DNA from 3 places in the Actinoplanes sichuanensis genome. Region 1 is predicted to be linked to each of the others. Evidence: riboswitches for the same ligand, from Rfam matches in the RefSeq annotation. Region 1 holds a riboswitch; each other region holds the start of a gene.
What was found. A riboswitch is a leader RNA that binds a small molecule or an ion and turns the genes downstream of it on or off. The one in region 1 is predicted to bind cyclic di-AMP.
Positions count from the first base shown of each region.

Region 1 (4,971 bases):
CCGCCGCGAGGTGGGTGCGGGCTCTGCGGCGTACATCTCGACCCGCTTGCGGCCGCAAGGCCTGCTCTTGATCCTCGACGACCTGCTGACCCCGGCCGGTGTGACCAGTGAGCTGCCCCCGGACCTGCGCGGAAAGGTCGAGCTCGCGGTCCGGGGCCCGGTCCGTTTCCTGATCAACCGGACCGCCGACCCGGTGGACCTGTCCGCGGTGGCCGGCGCGCCGGAGACGCTGCCGGCCCGCGGCGTCGTGGTGCTCAGCCCCGAAACTCGCGGATGACGTCGTCGCCGTCCCGGCCGGTCTCGACGAAACCGGTCTTGGCGGCGACCGCGGCCGACGCGTGATTGTCCCGGTGGTGGCGGATCATCAGGCCCTCGACGCCCTCCAGTGACAGCGCCACCCGCACGAGCACCGTCACCGTGGCGGTCATCCGGCCCCGACCCGCCCACGGGGTCCGCAACCAGTAGCCGATCTCCAGGACGCCCGGCCCGCGGTCGGTCATCAGGCCGACCGCGCCGATCAGGTCGCCGACGGTCGTGAACAGCGCGTAGTTGAACTCGGTCCCGGCCGCCCAGTTCGCCACCGACCGCTCGGTGAACTCGCGGGCCTCGGCCAGGCCGTACTCGGGGGTGGCGAACGGCAGGAACGGCTGCAACTCGGGTTGCGACTCCTGCACGGCCGCGGCCAGCTCGGCCGACCACTCCGGCTCCCAGCGCTTGAGGACCAGATCACCGGCATTGATCATCTCGGGCGGTTCCATGATCGGTATTCTGCCGGACACCTATATCTCAGGTTAGGTACCGGAATCCGGCTGCGGCCAGATCCGCCGGGACGCCCCGGTCGGAAGACTTCCGGTCATGACGATTCCGCCGCCGCCCGGTAGCCCGTACCACCGTCTCGCCCGTACCGCCGCTCATCGTCTGTGGCGGTTTCCGGTGGGAACGCTCTTCATCGTCGGCACCGTCTTCGCCGCCATGATCGCCTTCGTGATCTTCACCGAGATCTTCGGGCGGCCCGGCGGGCCGGACGGCATGGCGACCCTCGGCGCGCTGCCGGACCTCGCGGTCGGATTCCTGTCGATCGCGGTGGCCCTTCCGGTGTGCCTGCTCGCGGCGTTCTGGATCCAGCGGCGACCGCCCGGGACGCTGTCGTCGGTGGCCGGGCGGATCCGGTGGCGGTGGCTCGCGGTGTGCCTCGGCGTCGCCACCGTGACCATCATCCTGTTCCTCGCCGGGATCACCGGGCTGTCCGTGCTGACCGGGGAGGACGCCGGGCTGGACGATCCGCCGGCCGGGTGGGTGCCGTTCCTGGTGTCGGCGGGTGTGCTGCTGGCCGTGGTGCCGGTGCAGGCCGCGGCCGAGGAGTACCTGTGTCGGGGCTGGCTGCTGCAGGGCCTCGGTGCCTGGCTGCGCAGTCCGTGGCTGCCGATCCTGGTGCAGGCGGCGGTGTTCGCGGCGCTGCACGGCTGGGGCACCCCGTGGGGCTTCGCCGACCTGATGCTGTTCGGCGTGGTGGCCGGATGGGTGACGGTGCGGACCGGCGGTCTGGAGGCGGCGGTCGCGCTGCACGTGATGAACAACCTGCTCAGCACCCTGGTGGCGGCGGCTTTCGGGCAGCTCACCATGGATGAGACGGCGGCCGACATGCCGTGGCAGGGCTTCGCCGTCGACATCCCGATCCTGCTCGGCTTCGCCGCGGTGATCGTCTGGCTGGCCCGCCGCCGTGGACTCGCCAACCTGACGCCGATCGTGGCCTACCCGCCGGCCGGTTACGGCTTGGCATCCGGCGTCCGTTAGAGACGCCGCCCCGCGCCGGTCCGCATTGCAGGTCTCGGCACCGGAGCGACCCGCCTCTCCATCCTTTCGTCCCTTTCGTGCTTGCTTCTCTGGCGCCGCCCGCCCCTTTGGTAATCGCGCTGTCCGCTCCTCTGCCGTCCGCTTCATCCCGCTACCGGGACTGTCTCAAGGCCGACATGGCGTCCCGCTGAGGCGCGAAAAAACAGCATCAAACGTCTATAAGCGCAGTATCGGAAATTTCCGGGCGCTAACAAGATCAAAGCGGGCAAATACTGAGAAGAACGTCACTATCGAGGGCCGTGAACTTGGCTTGCGGCCCTCCGGCATGGTTACCGTCGGGCCGTCCCGCGACGCGGGCACTGTGGACGGACCGCCGAGTCCTGCCCCCGTCCACAGACTCGATGGGAGGGCAGGAGCGGGGGACCCACTTTTTGCGGCGCGCGAGATGCGCGCCTTGGGGTGAAGCCGTGTGCACGCGGCCGGGCCGGCGAGAAATGTTCGCGACGGCGGAGACCGTCGCCCTGACCGCCTCGAAGCTGCAACTCGAGGTAGGTCGCGAACAACTCTCGTCCGCCCGAACCCGACAGCTCACCTCGCAGGCGTGGAGGATCATCCATGTCTGGTAGTAGACGAATCCGCCTTGCCCTGGTTCTGGCGACCGCCGGAGTCACCGGAGCAGGCGTCCTGCTCGGCCCGGCCACCCCGGCTCAGGCCGCGCGCCAGGTCAACTGGGACGTCGTCGCCAAATGCGAGTCCGGCGGCAGGTGGCACATCAACACCGGAAACGGGTACTACGGCGGCCTGCAGTTCAGCCGCAGCACGTGGAAGTCGAACGGCGGCGGGAAGTACGCCCCGACCGCGGACAAGGCCACCAAGGCCCAGCAGATCGCCATCGCCAACAAGTTGCACGCCAAGCGCGGGCTGAGCCCGTGGCCGGTCTGCGGCAAGAAGGCCGGCGTCTACAAGACGACCACCACGAAGACGACGCCGAAGAAGAAGGCGAAAGCCACCGGCAAGACCTACGTGATCAAGTCCGGCGACACCCTGGCCTCGATCGCTCGGAAATACAAGGTCAAGGGCGGCTGGCGTACGCTCTACGCGTTGAACAAGAACACGCTCCGCAGCCCCGCCCTGATCTTCCCGGGCCAGCGCATCCGCCTCTGACCGAAGTCCTGCCGCCCGGCGTGCCAGGTGCGCTCGGACTCGGACCGGTCACCGTCTGCGTGCCGATCACGCTGGGCCTGATGAACCAGAACTGGCGCGTCGAGACCGCGTCCGGGGTGTACGCCGTCAAACGACTACGCGACGCCACCCCGGACGCGGTCCGCCGCCAGCACGGCCTCTTCCCCACCCTGGCCGCACACGGCCTGCCCGTACCGACCCCGGCGAAGCTGGCCGAAGTGGACGGTCATTGGTACGCCGCGGGCCCGTGGCTGCCCGGTGAACACCCGTACATCCTGTCCGTCCCCGCCTGCCGCAACCTCGGCATCCTGATCGGGAACCTGCACCACCGTTTACGCGAGGCGCTACCTGCCGTGGCGCCGGCACTCGATGTCGAGTCGGCGGCCGTCCCGTTCGCGGAACTCACGCGCCTCGGCACCGTGGCCGAGACCGGGTCGAGTGACTTCGACGCCTTCGCCGCCGCCGAGATCCAGCACCGGGTGCACCTACTGACCGAGTTCGGCCGTCTGCGGCCACCTTCCGGTCCGGTGCGCCCGGTCGGCTGGACCCACGGCGACCTCAACCACTACAACCTCCTCTTCGCCGGCGACCGGTGCACCGGAATCCTCGACTGGGACCGGCTGGCCGTCCGCCCGTACGGCCTGGAGCTCCTCCGAACCGCCGTGATCCTCTTCGGCGGCCCCACCGGGGTCGACCTCGACCGCCTGGCCGCGTTCGTCGCCGGCTATCGCACCCGCATCGACATCAGCGGCGCCGAACTCCGCGACGCGGCCCACCGGCGCTGGTGGGACTACGCCACCGACACGTACTTCCTGCGCCGCCACTACGACCGGGCCGACCCGTCCGGCGACCACCTGTTCCGTACCTCGTCCGCGGTCCTCCGCTGGTGGACCGGACACCGCGCCGACCTCGACGCCGCGCTCGGATGATCCCGGATTCCGGGTCGGTCCGGCATCGGGAGCACTTCCGTGGACGGCGGCGGGCGGACACCGCGAGGGCCGTCGACCGGCCATACTGATCGATACTTCGGTCGGCCGATGCCTTCGAGATGGGGCCATGAGTCAGCAGAACGCACCCGATCCGTTCGACGGATTGCAGGACTGGGCCGCCGAGACCGAGAAGAAGGTCCGGCGTGAGCGGGTGCGCCGGGCGGTGGCCGGGCGGGTTCCGATGGTGGTGGTCGGTGTGGCCGCGCTGGTCGCGCTCGGCTTCGCGGTGCCCGCGGGGTGGGCGATGCTGCGCGACGACACCGGCTCGGCGGCGGAGCCGAACCGGCAACCGGCCGATGGCGTCTCCGAGGAGATCGTGGCGGACGGTTCGATAAACGACCCGTTCGCGGGTACGGCCGCCGCGACCTACCCGAAAGGTGAGGCGGGTATCGACCTGCCGACGGCGAAGGCGGTGACCGGATTCGGTGCCGCGCAGGTCGACGCCGCGCTCAAGCAGGTGCGCCGGGCCATGATCGCCGGCCGGCTCGACTCCACCATGTTGGTCGATCATGACCCGGACGAACTCCTCGCCTTGATCGCGCCGAATCAGCGTGCCGCGATCAGCAGGTGGTTCTCCGACCGGGTGCACACCAACCTGGCGACCTGGATCGATCCGGCGGTGCGTCTCGATCCCGATCAGCAGCCCCGGGTCAGTGGCCGGATCACCTACACGTCGGCCGTCCGCGACGGTCGCCGCGAGCTGCGGGTCACCACCAACTTCGTCTGGGTGTACGCGTTCAAGGGCACCACCCAGCCGATCGCCGTCGTCCACGACGAGAACCAGTGGGAGTTCCCGGCCACGAAGAACCTGCGCGCCGACGACCGCGGGATGTGGATCGGCAACACCCGGTCGTACCTGGCATTGATGGATTGTGCCGCCGGAGATCGTGGCCTGCTAGCGCCCTACAGGATGGGAGCCGTAGGCAATCCCGCCGCCACCGAGGACCCGGAGGAACTGGTGCGGGCCGATCACTCTCTCGACATCCAGGACGGTTGCCCGTAGCTC
Region 1 is NZ_AP028461.1:1,363,294-1,368,264, forward strand. Features, by position in the region: gene Q0Z83_RS05895 (beta-galactosidase) at 1-277, shown strand, start outside; gene Q0Z83_RS05900 (GNAT family N-acetyltransferase) at 255-758, opposite strand; gene Q0Z83_RS05905 (CPBP family intramembrane glutamic endopeptidase) at 856-1,794, shown strand; cyclic di-AMP (ydaO/yuaA leader) riboswitch at 2,156-2,411, shown strand; gene Q0Z83_RS05910 (LysM peptidoglycan-binding domain-containing protein) at 2,410-2,958, shown strand; gene Q0Z83_RS05915 (phosphotransferase) at 3,039-3,905, shown strand; gene Q0Z83_RS05920 (hypothetical protein) at 4,033-4,968, shown strand; gene Q0Z83_RS05925 (RNA polymerase sigma factor) at 4,935-4,971, opposite strand, start outside.

Region 2 (4,971 bases), 4.6 Mb from region 1:
AACGCGGTCACGTCCGCGGCGAACAGGTCGGGGACCTCCAGGGCGGCGAAGTGGCCGCCCCGGGGGAACTCGGTCCAGTGGACGACGTTCTCCCGCTGCTCGGCGAGCGGCCGGATCGACTGGACGATGTCGCCCGGCAGGACCGCGACACCGAGCGGGACCCGGCTGCCCTCCGGCGGGCCGCTCTCCTTGACGATCCGGGCGGCCGATCCGGCGGTCCGGAACAGCCAGTGATGGGCCACGTTCGCCACGATCCGATCGTCGGGGACCGGGGTGGCCGGGTCGGCCCAGTCGTCGAACTTCTCGCCCAGGAAGGCGAGCAGCCCGGCCGGTGAGTCGTTGAGTGCGTAGGCCGGGGTCTGCGGGGTCGCCGCGAACAGGATCTGGTGCGGGTGCCGGTTGGCGGCCAGCCGCATCGTCTTCGCCAACCGCTCCTGATCCGCCGGGCCCAGGCCGTCCGGCGAACCGGGGGTGGGCAGATAGTTGAGGTGCACCCCGACCACGTTCTCCGGGGCGACGGCGGCGAGCGCGCGGGAGACGCCGGAACCCCAGTCGCCGCCCTGCGCGCCGTAGCGGGGGTATCCGAGCCGGGACATCAGCTCGGCCCAGGCCTCGGCGACCCGCCGCACACCCCAGGGTCGAGTGGTCGGCCCGGACGGCCCGAACCCGGGGATGGCCGGGAGGACCAGGTGGAAGTGCTCGCTGAGCGGACCGATGACGTCCAGGAACTCCACCGTGGAGCCGGGCCAGCCGTGGGTGAGGATCAGCGGCAGGGCGTGCGGGTCGGCCGAGCGGACGTGGAAGAAGTGCACCCGGTCGCCGTTGATCTCGGTGATCTGCTGGGGCAGCGCGTTGAGCTCGGCCTCGTGGGCCCGCCAGTCGAAGTTCAGCCAGTGCCCGGCGAGCGCGCGGACCCGGTCGAGGGTGATGCCGTAGTCGGCGGGCGCCGCGTCCGGCCAGCGGGTGCGGCTGAGGCGGTCGGTCAGGTCGTCGAGTTCGGACTGCGGGACGGTGATCCGAATCGTTCATGTGGCTAACGTTAGTCGAACTAACGTTAGTCGGTCCAATGTTATCGTCGTCACGTGGATCATCTGCCGAGCTGGCTGCTCTCCCAGGCCGCGTCGCACGCGCACCGGCTCGTCACCGACGGGTTCGGGGCGGTCGGCGCCAAGGGCTACCACTACCGGCTGCTGTCGTCGCTGGACTCGGACGGACCGGCCAGTCAGGCGGCGCTCGGGCGGCGCACCGGGATCTATCTGAGCGATCTGGTCGGGGCGCTCAACGACCTGGAGGCGGCGGGATACATCCGGCGGTCCCCCGACCCGGCCGACAAGCGCCGCAACGTCGTCGCGGTCACCCCGGCCGGACGGCACCGGGCCGCCGAGCTCACCGAGCGGGTGACGGCGATCCAGGACGAGCTGACAGCTCCGCTCTCACCGGCGGAAACGGAACAGCTCACCGGCCTCTTACGCAGACTGGTCGCGCACCACGACCGTACAAGATGATGAAGAAAGGCCGCCGTCAGACAGAGACGGCGACCTTTCCGCAGGGGTTGCTAAGCCGGCCGGCGATAGCCGGCGATCGGGCCCCGGTCGATCGTGGCCATCCGCACGTAGTCGCCCGTGTGCGGAGCGTGGACCACCATGCCGCCGCCGATGTAGATCGCGACGTGGTGCACGTCGGAGTAGTAGAAGACCAGGTCACCCGGCTGCAGCTCGCTGCGGCCGACCGACTTGGTGGATCCCCACTGATCCTTCGTGTAGTGCTCTAGATGCACACCGACCGCAGCCCACGCCGCCTGCGTCAGACCCGAGCAGTCGTAGCTGTTCGGGCCGTCCGAGCCGAAGACGTAGGGCTTGCCGATCAGGTCACACGCCCGCTGGGCGGCCCGGCCACCCTTGTCGTTCGTGTAGTCGACCGGGCACGGGCCGGTACGCAGCGGCCCGTCGTCGGCGTTCGCCTTGCCGTAGGCCGCGATCCGGAGCTTCTGGAGCTTTGTGATCTCCTTCTCGATGGCGACCTTCTTCGTCCCGAGATCCTTGTCGCGAACCTCGATCTCGGACTCGAGCTGGTCGACCTTGGCCTTGTCGGCGGCGTACTTGTCGCGGAGCTTCGACACCTCCGCGATCGACGCCTTCCGGTTGAACGCGAGCTGGTCGAGAAGCGTGAGCTTGTCCACCATGCCCGTCGGCGAACCGGTCAGGATCATCGCGTTGGTCATGTTCGGCGAGCCCTGCATGTACGCGTCGACGGCGAGGCCCCGCACCTGCACCATCGCGGCGTCCACCTGCTTCTGCAGCGGATCCAGCGTCTTCGCCAGATCCGTCTGCTGCTTGCGCAGCTTGACCAGCTTGGTGTGGGTGCCGTTGTAGTCCTCGATGACCGGCTCGAGCTGGTTCCACTCGTCGTCGATCTGCTTCTCGATCTGCGCCGGAGTGGGGTCGGCATGAGCGACGGTCGGACCCGTGACCAGGATTCCGGCCGCGACGGCCGCACACGTCAGAATGCGCATGAGGCCGGCGCGACGCGCGCCAATCCGTTTCACGCTGGTGCGTTGTCCTTTCTTCCCGTTCAGCCGCCGACCGGGTTAGCTGACGGGTTCGGGCGGGAAGTCTGCCCGGCCGCGTCGCCGCGGCTTCACCCCAGGTGCTCGGTTCCCCGGTTCGCGCTCGCGCGATTAGGCGGTGGTCCGCCAGATCGGCCGGGTGGCCGATGGGGGGCTGGGCGGACCGGGGACCACCGTACTCGGATCAAGACGGCAAATGAAGGTCGCACAGCCCGTCGAACTGTACGCACCGCCGGCGATACGGAGGGTGTTCTAAAACGGCCAGCTGTTCAGGGCCCGCGCCAGCCAGGGCACCACCACGATCACTGTGGGTAGTACCAGCAGGCCGGCGGCGGCGGTCACCCCCGCCGCGGTGAGGAGCGTCGAGCTTCGATCCGGACCGTCCAGACGGGCCAGCCGGCGCCGTCGGGATTCACCCTCCGGGTCGGCGGTCACCTCCTCCGCAAGGGGGACGGCGTCGATCAGCCGCGCCAGCGCGGCCCGCAACGGCACCGATCCGGTCCGGCGGCGGGCCGCGTCGTCGGCCACCATCTCCAACAGCAGATGTACGGCATCGAGCGGCGCCTTCGACCGGAGCGGCCCCGGCACCGCCCGGTAGAACGCGGTGAACGACTCCATCACCAGCTCGTGCCTGTGCCGCAGATGCGCCCGCTCGTGGGCCAGGACCGCGTCGACCTGTGCCCGGTCCAGCGTCTGCAGCACCCCGTCGCTGAGCACCACCCGGGGCTCCCGACCGGGCACGCAGTAGGCCAGCGGCAGCGCCCCGTCGAGCACCCGCACCTCGTCGCCACCCAGGTCCTCGTGGCGCTCGACCCGATCGAGCAGGTCGACCAGCATCCGGTGCCGGGCGCGGCGGGCCCGGGCCCGGGAACTCACCCGGACCAGCGAGACGACCAGCCGGATCACGATGGTCGCGGCCACCGCCAGGGAGAAGAGCAACGCGACCACCGTCTCCGGGTGACGGGCTCCGGCGGCGCGTGCGACCTCCTCGGGCGCGGCGAGGACCACACCGAGAGCACAGAGTACGGCGGTGAGCGTCAGTGACTGCCAGAGCAGGACACCGGCGACCGGGGCGCGATCGGTCCACCGGGCGCCCGCCAGGAGTCTCGGCGCGAGCAGCGAGAGTGTCAGCCCGAGGGCGCCGAGCAGGAGGGCGGTCACCGCTCGATGTTACGGGCCTTCTCGATCGCCGCCGTCAGCGCTTCGGGCGGCAACCGACCGACGAAGTAGGCCAGGGCCGCGTCCATGTCGGGGGTGGCGCTGAGCGCGTCGAGCATCACCCCGGCGGTCATCTCCTCGCGGGTCTGGGCCGGGGCGTACCGATAGGCGCGGTCGGCCCGCTGCTGGACGACGAGGCCCTTCTTGGCCAGCCGGTCCAGCACCGTCATCACCGTCGTGTACGCCAGATCGCGCTCACGACTCAGCAGGTCGTGCACCTGCCGGACGGTGAGCGGCTCACCCGCGTCCCACAACTTCGTCATGACCTCGCGCTCGAGGTCGTTCCTCGCCATGTGAGCCACTCTACTTCAACACGTCGTACTACACGTCGTAGTATCTACTACGAATCGTCGTAGAGGGGCTGCCATGGACGTGCTCGACCTGACCCGACTCCAGTTCGCGGTCGTGACGATCTACCACTACCTCTTCGTGCCGGTGTCGATCTCGCTCGCCTCGGCGGCCGCCGGATTCCAGATCGCCTGGATCCGCACGGCGAACGAGAAATACCTGCACCTGACCAAGTTCACCGGCAAGCTGCTGATCGTCACGTTCGCGGTCGGGGTGGTCACCGGGCTGGTCCAGGAGTTCCAGTTCGGGCTCGGGTGGAGCGCGTTCGCCAGGTTCTACGGCGACGTCTTCGGGCCCACCCTCGCGATCGAGGGGATGCTCGCGTTCTTCCTCGAGGCCACGTTCCTGGCACTGTGGTATTTCGGGTGGGACCGGCTGCCCCGATGGCTGCACACCGCCACCATCGTCGTCGTCGCCGTCGGGACGCTGCTGTCGGCCTACATCATCCTGGCCGCCAACTCGTTCATGCAGAACCCGGTCGCCTACGCCCTCGACCCGGAGACCGGGCGGGCGCATCTGACCAGCTTCACCGAGCTGCTCACCAACGAGGTGGTGCTGGCCGCCTTCCCGCACACCATGGGCGGCGCGGCGATGGCCGGCGGCGGGCTGCTGATGGCGATCGGGATCTGGCGGGTCTCGGCCGACGCCGCGTTCCGCACCCTGTCCCGGGCCGGGGCCTGGATGATGCTGCTCGGCGGGGCCGTCACCGCGATCAGCGGCGACCACCTCGGCAAAGTCATGACAGCCGTGCAGCCGATGAAGATGGCCGCCGCCGAAGCCCTCTACGAGACGACCACGTCGGCGCCGTTCTCGGTCTTCGCGATCGGGGAGCTCGGGCA
Region 2 is NZ_AP028461.1:5,977,203-5,982,173, forward strand. Features, by position in the region: gene Q0Z83_RS27575 (epoxide hydrolase family protein) at 1-1,022, opposite strand, end outside; gene Q0Z83_RS27580 (MarR family winged helix-turn-helix transcriptional regulator) at 1,083-1,505, shown strand; gene Q0Z83_RS27585 (C40 family peptidase) at 1,556-2,512, opposite strand; cyclic di-AMP (ydaO/yuaA leader) riboswitch at 2,562-2,694, opposite strand; gene Q0Z83_RS27590 (M56 family metallopeptidase) at 2,819-3,727, opposite strand; gene Q0Z83_RS27595 (BlaI/MecI/CopY family transcriptional regulator) at 3,724-4,077, opposite strand; gene Q0Z83_RS27600 (cytochrome ubiquinol oxidase subunit I) at 4,151-4,971, shown strand, end outside.
Region 2: another riboswitch for cyclic di-AMP. It lies ahead of Q0Z83_RS27585 (C40 family peptidase); the one in region 1 lies ahead of Q0Z83_RS05910 (LysM peptidoglycan-binding domain-containing protein).

Region 3 (4,971 bases), 2.5 Mb from region 1:
CGGTGCGTTCGTGGTCGTGGAGCAGGTCCCAGCTCCAGGCGATGACCGCACGTAACGTCCGATGTCGGTGTGGTGCGGTACGGCTGCCGGTGCTGAGCAGCTGGAACCGGTCGGAGAGCCCGTCGGCCAGGGCCGGCAGTGACAGGGTGCGCAGCCGGGCGGCGGCCAGTTCCAGGGCGAGCGGCAGACCGTCGAGAGCGGTCACCACCCGTACGACATCGGGCTCGGTGCTCTGGTCGAGCCGGAAGCCGGGACGGACGGCGATCGCCCGTTCCAGGAACAACCGGATCGCGTCGGGCAGCGTGAGCGGGGTCAGCGGCACGAGCGTCTCGCCGTCGATGGCGAGCGGTTCGCGGCTGGTGGCCAGCACCCGCAGTCCGCGGCAGCGGGTCAGCAGGACGGTGGTCAAGTGGGCGACGGCGTCGATCAGGTGCTCGCAGTTGTCGAGCAGCAGAACCGTGTCCCGGTCGGCGAGTTCGGCGGCGAGCCGGTCCCGATCGTCGTCCGGGCCGTGGTTGCGGGCGTCGAACATCCGGCCGGTCCGCAGTCCGAGCCCGGCGAGCACGGCGGCGGCGACCTTCGCCGGTTCGGTGACCGGTGCCAGGTCGACGAACCGGACGCGGTCGGCCGGTTCGAGGCGGCGGGCGGCCTCGAGGGCGAGCCGGGTCTTTCCGGCGCCGCCCGGGCCGATGACCGTCACCAGGCGTGCGGAGGTGAGCCGGGTTCCGACCCGGGTGAGATCGTCGGCCCGGCCGATGAAGCCGGTCGTCGGGGCGGGCAGCCCGGGCGGGCGGGTGCGGTGGACGGTGGCGCCGGAATCCGGGGTGCGGAGCAGGCGTACGTGGCGTTCCCGGAGCGCGGTTCCCGGGTCGACGCCGAGACGGTCGGCCAGGGCGGTCCGGAGCCGGTCGTAGACGGCCAGCGCCTCGGGTTGCCGGCCCTGCACGGCCAGCGCGTCCATCAGCAGCGCGGCCGCGCCCTCATGGCCCGGATGCTCGGTGAGCAGCCGGGTCAGGTGGGTCTCGGCCGTATCGGGTCGGCCCAGTGTCAGTTCCGCCTCGGCCAGATCGGTGACCGCGTCGACCGACAGCGCCGCCAGCCGGGTCGCGACCGCGGGCGCGACCGCGGCGATGATCGCGGGCTCGGCGCCCGGCCGGTCGCCCCACCGGGTGACGGCCTCGTCCAGCGCGGCCCGGGCCGCCTGAGGGTCGCCGGCCCGCAGCCGCTCGCGGCCGGCGGCGGTGAGCGCCTCGAAACGCAGGACGTCGACGTCGGCGGGATCCACGGCCAGCCGGTAGCCGCCGGGCGCCGGGCCGATCAGGTCACCGACCGGGCCGGTGGGGGTGAGGGCGCGACGCAGCCGGGACACCAGATTGTGCAGCGCGGCGGTCGGAACGGCCGGCGGGTCCTGCGGCCAGATCGCGTCGACCAACACAGCGGGGTCGACCGGGTGCCCGCCGGCGAGCGCCAGCCGCACGAGCAGAGCTCGCAGGCGGGCGCCGGCGATCGGAAGGACGGAGTCACCCCGCGACACCCGGAATGCGCCGAGCAACGTGACGCCGAGCCGTTCCACTCCCGAATCCTCGCGCGTTTCAGCGTCAGAACCCAAACCGTGACAGCGGCGTGGGAGCGCGGTGGGAGCGGGCCCGTTCAGTCTTCGCTGACCGAATCGACACAGGAGGGCTCCATGACCACCCCAGTCACCATCATCGGCGCCGGGCTCGGCGGCCTCACCCTGGCCCGGGTCCTGCACGTGCACGGTGTCCCGGCCACGATCTACGAGGCCGACGCCTCCCCCACCGCACGAGCTCAGGGCGGCATGCTCGACATCCACGACTACAACGGGCGACTCGCGGTCGAGGCGGCCGGTCTGATGGACGGGTTCCGGGCCATCGTCCTGGACGGACGGCAGGCGATGCGGTTCCTGGCCCCGGACGGCACGTTGTTGTTCGAGAAGACCGACGACGGTACGGGCGGACGCCCCGAGGTGCAGCGCGGGGACCTGCGGCGGCTGCTGATCGACTCGCTTCCGGCCGGGACGGTCCGGTGGGGGCGCCGGGTCGACGCGGTGGGCACGCTGGGGGACGGCCGGCACGAGGTGCGTTTCGCCGACGGGTCCACGGTCGTGACCGGCCTGCTGGTCGGCGCGGACGGTGCCTGGTCGAAGGTCCGGCCGCTGCTGACCGGGGCGCTGCCCGAGTACGCCGGTGAGGCGTTCGTCGAGACCTACCTGTACGACGCGAGCGTGCGGCACCCGGAGCAGGCGGCCTTGGTGGGCGCCGGGACGATGTTCGCGCCGGCCGACGGAGCGGCCATCACGGCACATCGGGAGAGCGGTGACACGCTGCACGCGTATGTCGCTCTCACTCGCCCGCTGGACTGGTTCGACACCGTCGATTTCACCGACCGGGCCGCGGCCACCGCGCGGATCGCCCGGGAGTTCGACGGCTGGGCGCCGCAGCTGACCGCGCTGATCACCGCCTGCGACAGCCCGCCGGTGCTACGCCCGCACCACACCCTGCCGCTCGGGCTCCGCTGGGACCGGGTGCCCGGCGTGACCCTGGTCGGTGACGCCGCGCACCTGGTGCCGCCGAACGGCGAGGGCGCCAATCTGGCCATGCTCGACGGCGCCGAACTTGGCCGGGCCGTCGCCGCGCATCCGGGTGATGCGGAGACCGCCCTCAGCGAGTACGAGGCGGCGATGTTCCCGCGTACGGCCGAGGTCCCGCAGGGTGAGGACCTGATGGCGAGCCTGTTCGGCGACAACCCGCCCGACGCCGTGCGCGCGTTCGTCGCCGAGCAGGGCGAGGTTCGGTAGGGCACCTTCGACGGGTCGGGCCGGACGGTCGGCTGGTGACACCGGGTCGCGGGTCGGTTCAGTGACGCGGATCGGCTGATCCGGGCCCGGGCCGCCCGGCGTAATGGTTCGGGTTCCGGCGGTGTTCAGTTTCACAGGGTGACCACAGCACCGCGTGATCGCGGATGGGTGCGGCCGGTCGGGAAAGCGGTCAGTGAAGCTCCGAACCGGACACCCCGGCCAGAAACCATTACTCACCGTGACCGGATCGGCGAGTGGGGGTGCTCCCGGGCTCGGCTATCAAGGAGGGGCGGCGGGCACCTGCTCGCCGGACGTGCCGACCCGGACCACGCCGAGCCCTGCCCCGGTCCGGCGGCACGTACCCACATGACGAGTCATGAGGCGATCGGGGGCAGGGACGGGGGAACCACATCGGTCCCCGTCCGGTACGCCATAGCGGCGGGCCGGGCCGGACCTCGGGGTGAAGCCGCACATCGCGGCCGGGCGATCCTTCGCGCCCGAACCCGACAGCTAACCTCGCAGGCGTGCCGGAGGGATTCCTTCACCGTGCGCATGAGCACCTTCGGCCGGCACACCCGTTCTCTGGGAGCCGGCAGCATCGCCCTGTCCGTTGGTCTCGGTCTCCTGACCGGCGGGCTCGGCACCCCGCAGGCGGTCTCCGCCGCCCCGCCGCAGCCGGTCTCCGCGGCCCCGCAGCCGGTCTCCGCCGCCCCGCAGCCGTCGATCGGCACCGTCACCGCCACCGACGTCGCCATCGAGAAGGAGGCGGCCGGTGACCTGGTGGTCACCGAGGCGGCCCGGCACCGGGGCGCGCCCTACCGGTACGGGGCGGTCGGGCCCGACCGGTTCGACTGCTCCGGTTTCACCATGTACGTCTACCGCAAGACCGCGGGCCGCAAGCTCCCGCACAAGGCGCACCTGCAACAGCGGTACGGCACGGCGGTCGGCAAGGCCGACGCCCACCCCGGCGACCTGATCATCATCCGCCGCGGCTCGTACGGCACCCACGCCGGCATCTACGCCGGCGACGGGACGATGTGGTCCGCGCCACGCACCGGCAAGACCGTGACCAGGCAGAAGATCTGGAGTTCGAACTACGTCGTGCGGCGCCTGGTCTGACCGAAGGTCGAGCCCCGGCCGGCGCAGTTCGTTTCGACCGTTCACAGCGGGGCAGTCGGGAGTCCATGAGATTCCGGAACGCGGTCGTCGTGGTCACCGGGGCGTCCAGTGGGATCGGCCGGGCGACCGCGTCGGCGTTCGCGGGTGAGGGCGCCGTGCTGGTGCTCGCGTCGCGGAGCCGGTCGGCGTTGGAGGACGTGGCCCGTGAGTGCCGTGCGCTGGGTGTCGAGGTGCTGGTCGTGCCGACCGACATCGCGGACCCGGCGGCGGTCGGCGGGCTCGCCGGGGCCGCGGTGCGCCGGTTCGGGCGGATCGACATCTGGGTCGAGGCGGTGGCGGTCGGGATCGCCGGGCCGCTGGGCTCGGAGTCGGTCGAGGAGATCCGCCGGCTGGTGGACACCAACGTCTTCGGGACCGTGCTGTCGGCCCGGGCGGCGCTGACGGTCTTCCAGCGGCAGGGGCACGGGCGGCTCGTACTCGTCGGGTCGTTGTTGTCGATCTTCCCGAATCCGCTGGTCCCGTTGTATTCGATGAGCAAGTTCGCGATCCGCGGGCTGGCGCTGAACCTGCAGCAGCAGGTCGCCGGGCAGCCGCGGATCCGGGTCGGGCTGGTGCTGCCGGGGCCGGTCGACACGCCGTTCTTCCAACGGGCCGCGAACCACACCGGACACCGGCTGCGGGCCATCCCGCCCGCGTACGCGCCGGAGCGTCTCGCCGCACGGATCCTGGCCGTGGCGCGGCGCCCGCGCCGGCAGGTGACGACCGGGGTGGTGTCACATCTGGCGCTGGTCGCGCACCGGCTCGCGCCCCGGGCCACCGAGGCGGTGGTGGCCCGGTGGAGCGCGACGTTCGTGACCGGGCCGCAGCCCGCCGCGGCGGGGCCGGGTGCCCTGTTCGAGCCGCCACCGGCCGGCTCGACGCACGGCGGCTACCGCCGGGGCCGGATCCGGCGACGACTCGGCGAACGTCTCGGCCTCGGATCACCCCCGACGTGACGACGACGAAGAACGGCTTCAGATCACGCCCGGGAGGAC
Region 3 is NZ_AP028461.1:3,909,540-3,914,510, forward strand. Features, by position in the region: gene Q0Z83_RS17915 (BTAD domain-containing putative transcriptional regulator) at 1-1,573, opposite strand, end outside; gene Q0Z83_RS17920 (FAD-dependent oxidoreductase) at 1,688-2,818, shown strand; cyclic di-AMP (ydaO/yuaA leader) riboswitch at 3,237-3,358, shown strand; gene Q0Z83_RS17925 (C40 family peptidase) at 3,371-3,937, shown strand; gene Q0Z83_RS17930 (SDR family NAD(P)-dependent oxidoreductase) at 4,003-4,932, shown strand.
Region 3: another riboswitch for cyclic di-AMP. It lies ahead of Q0Z83_RS17925 (C40 family peptidase); the one in region 1 lies ahead of Q0Z83_RS05910 (LysM peptidoglycan-binding domain-containing protein).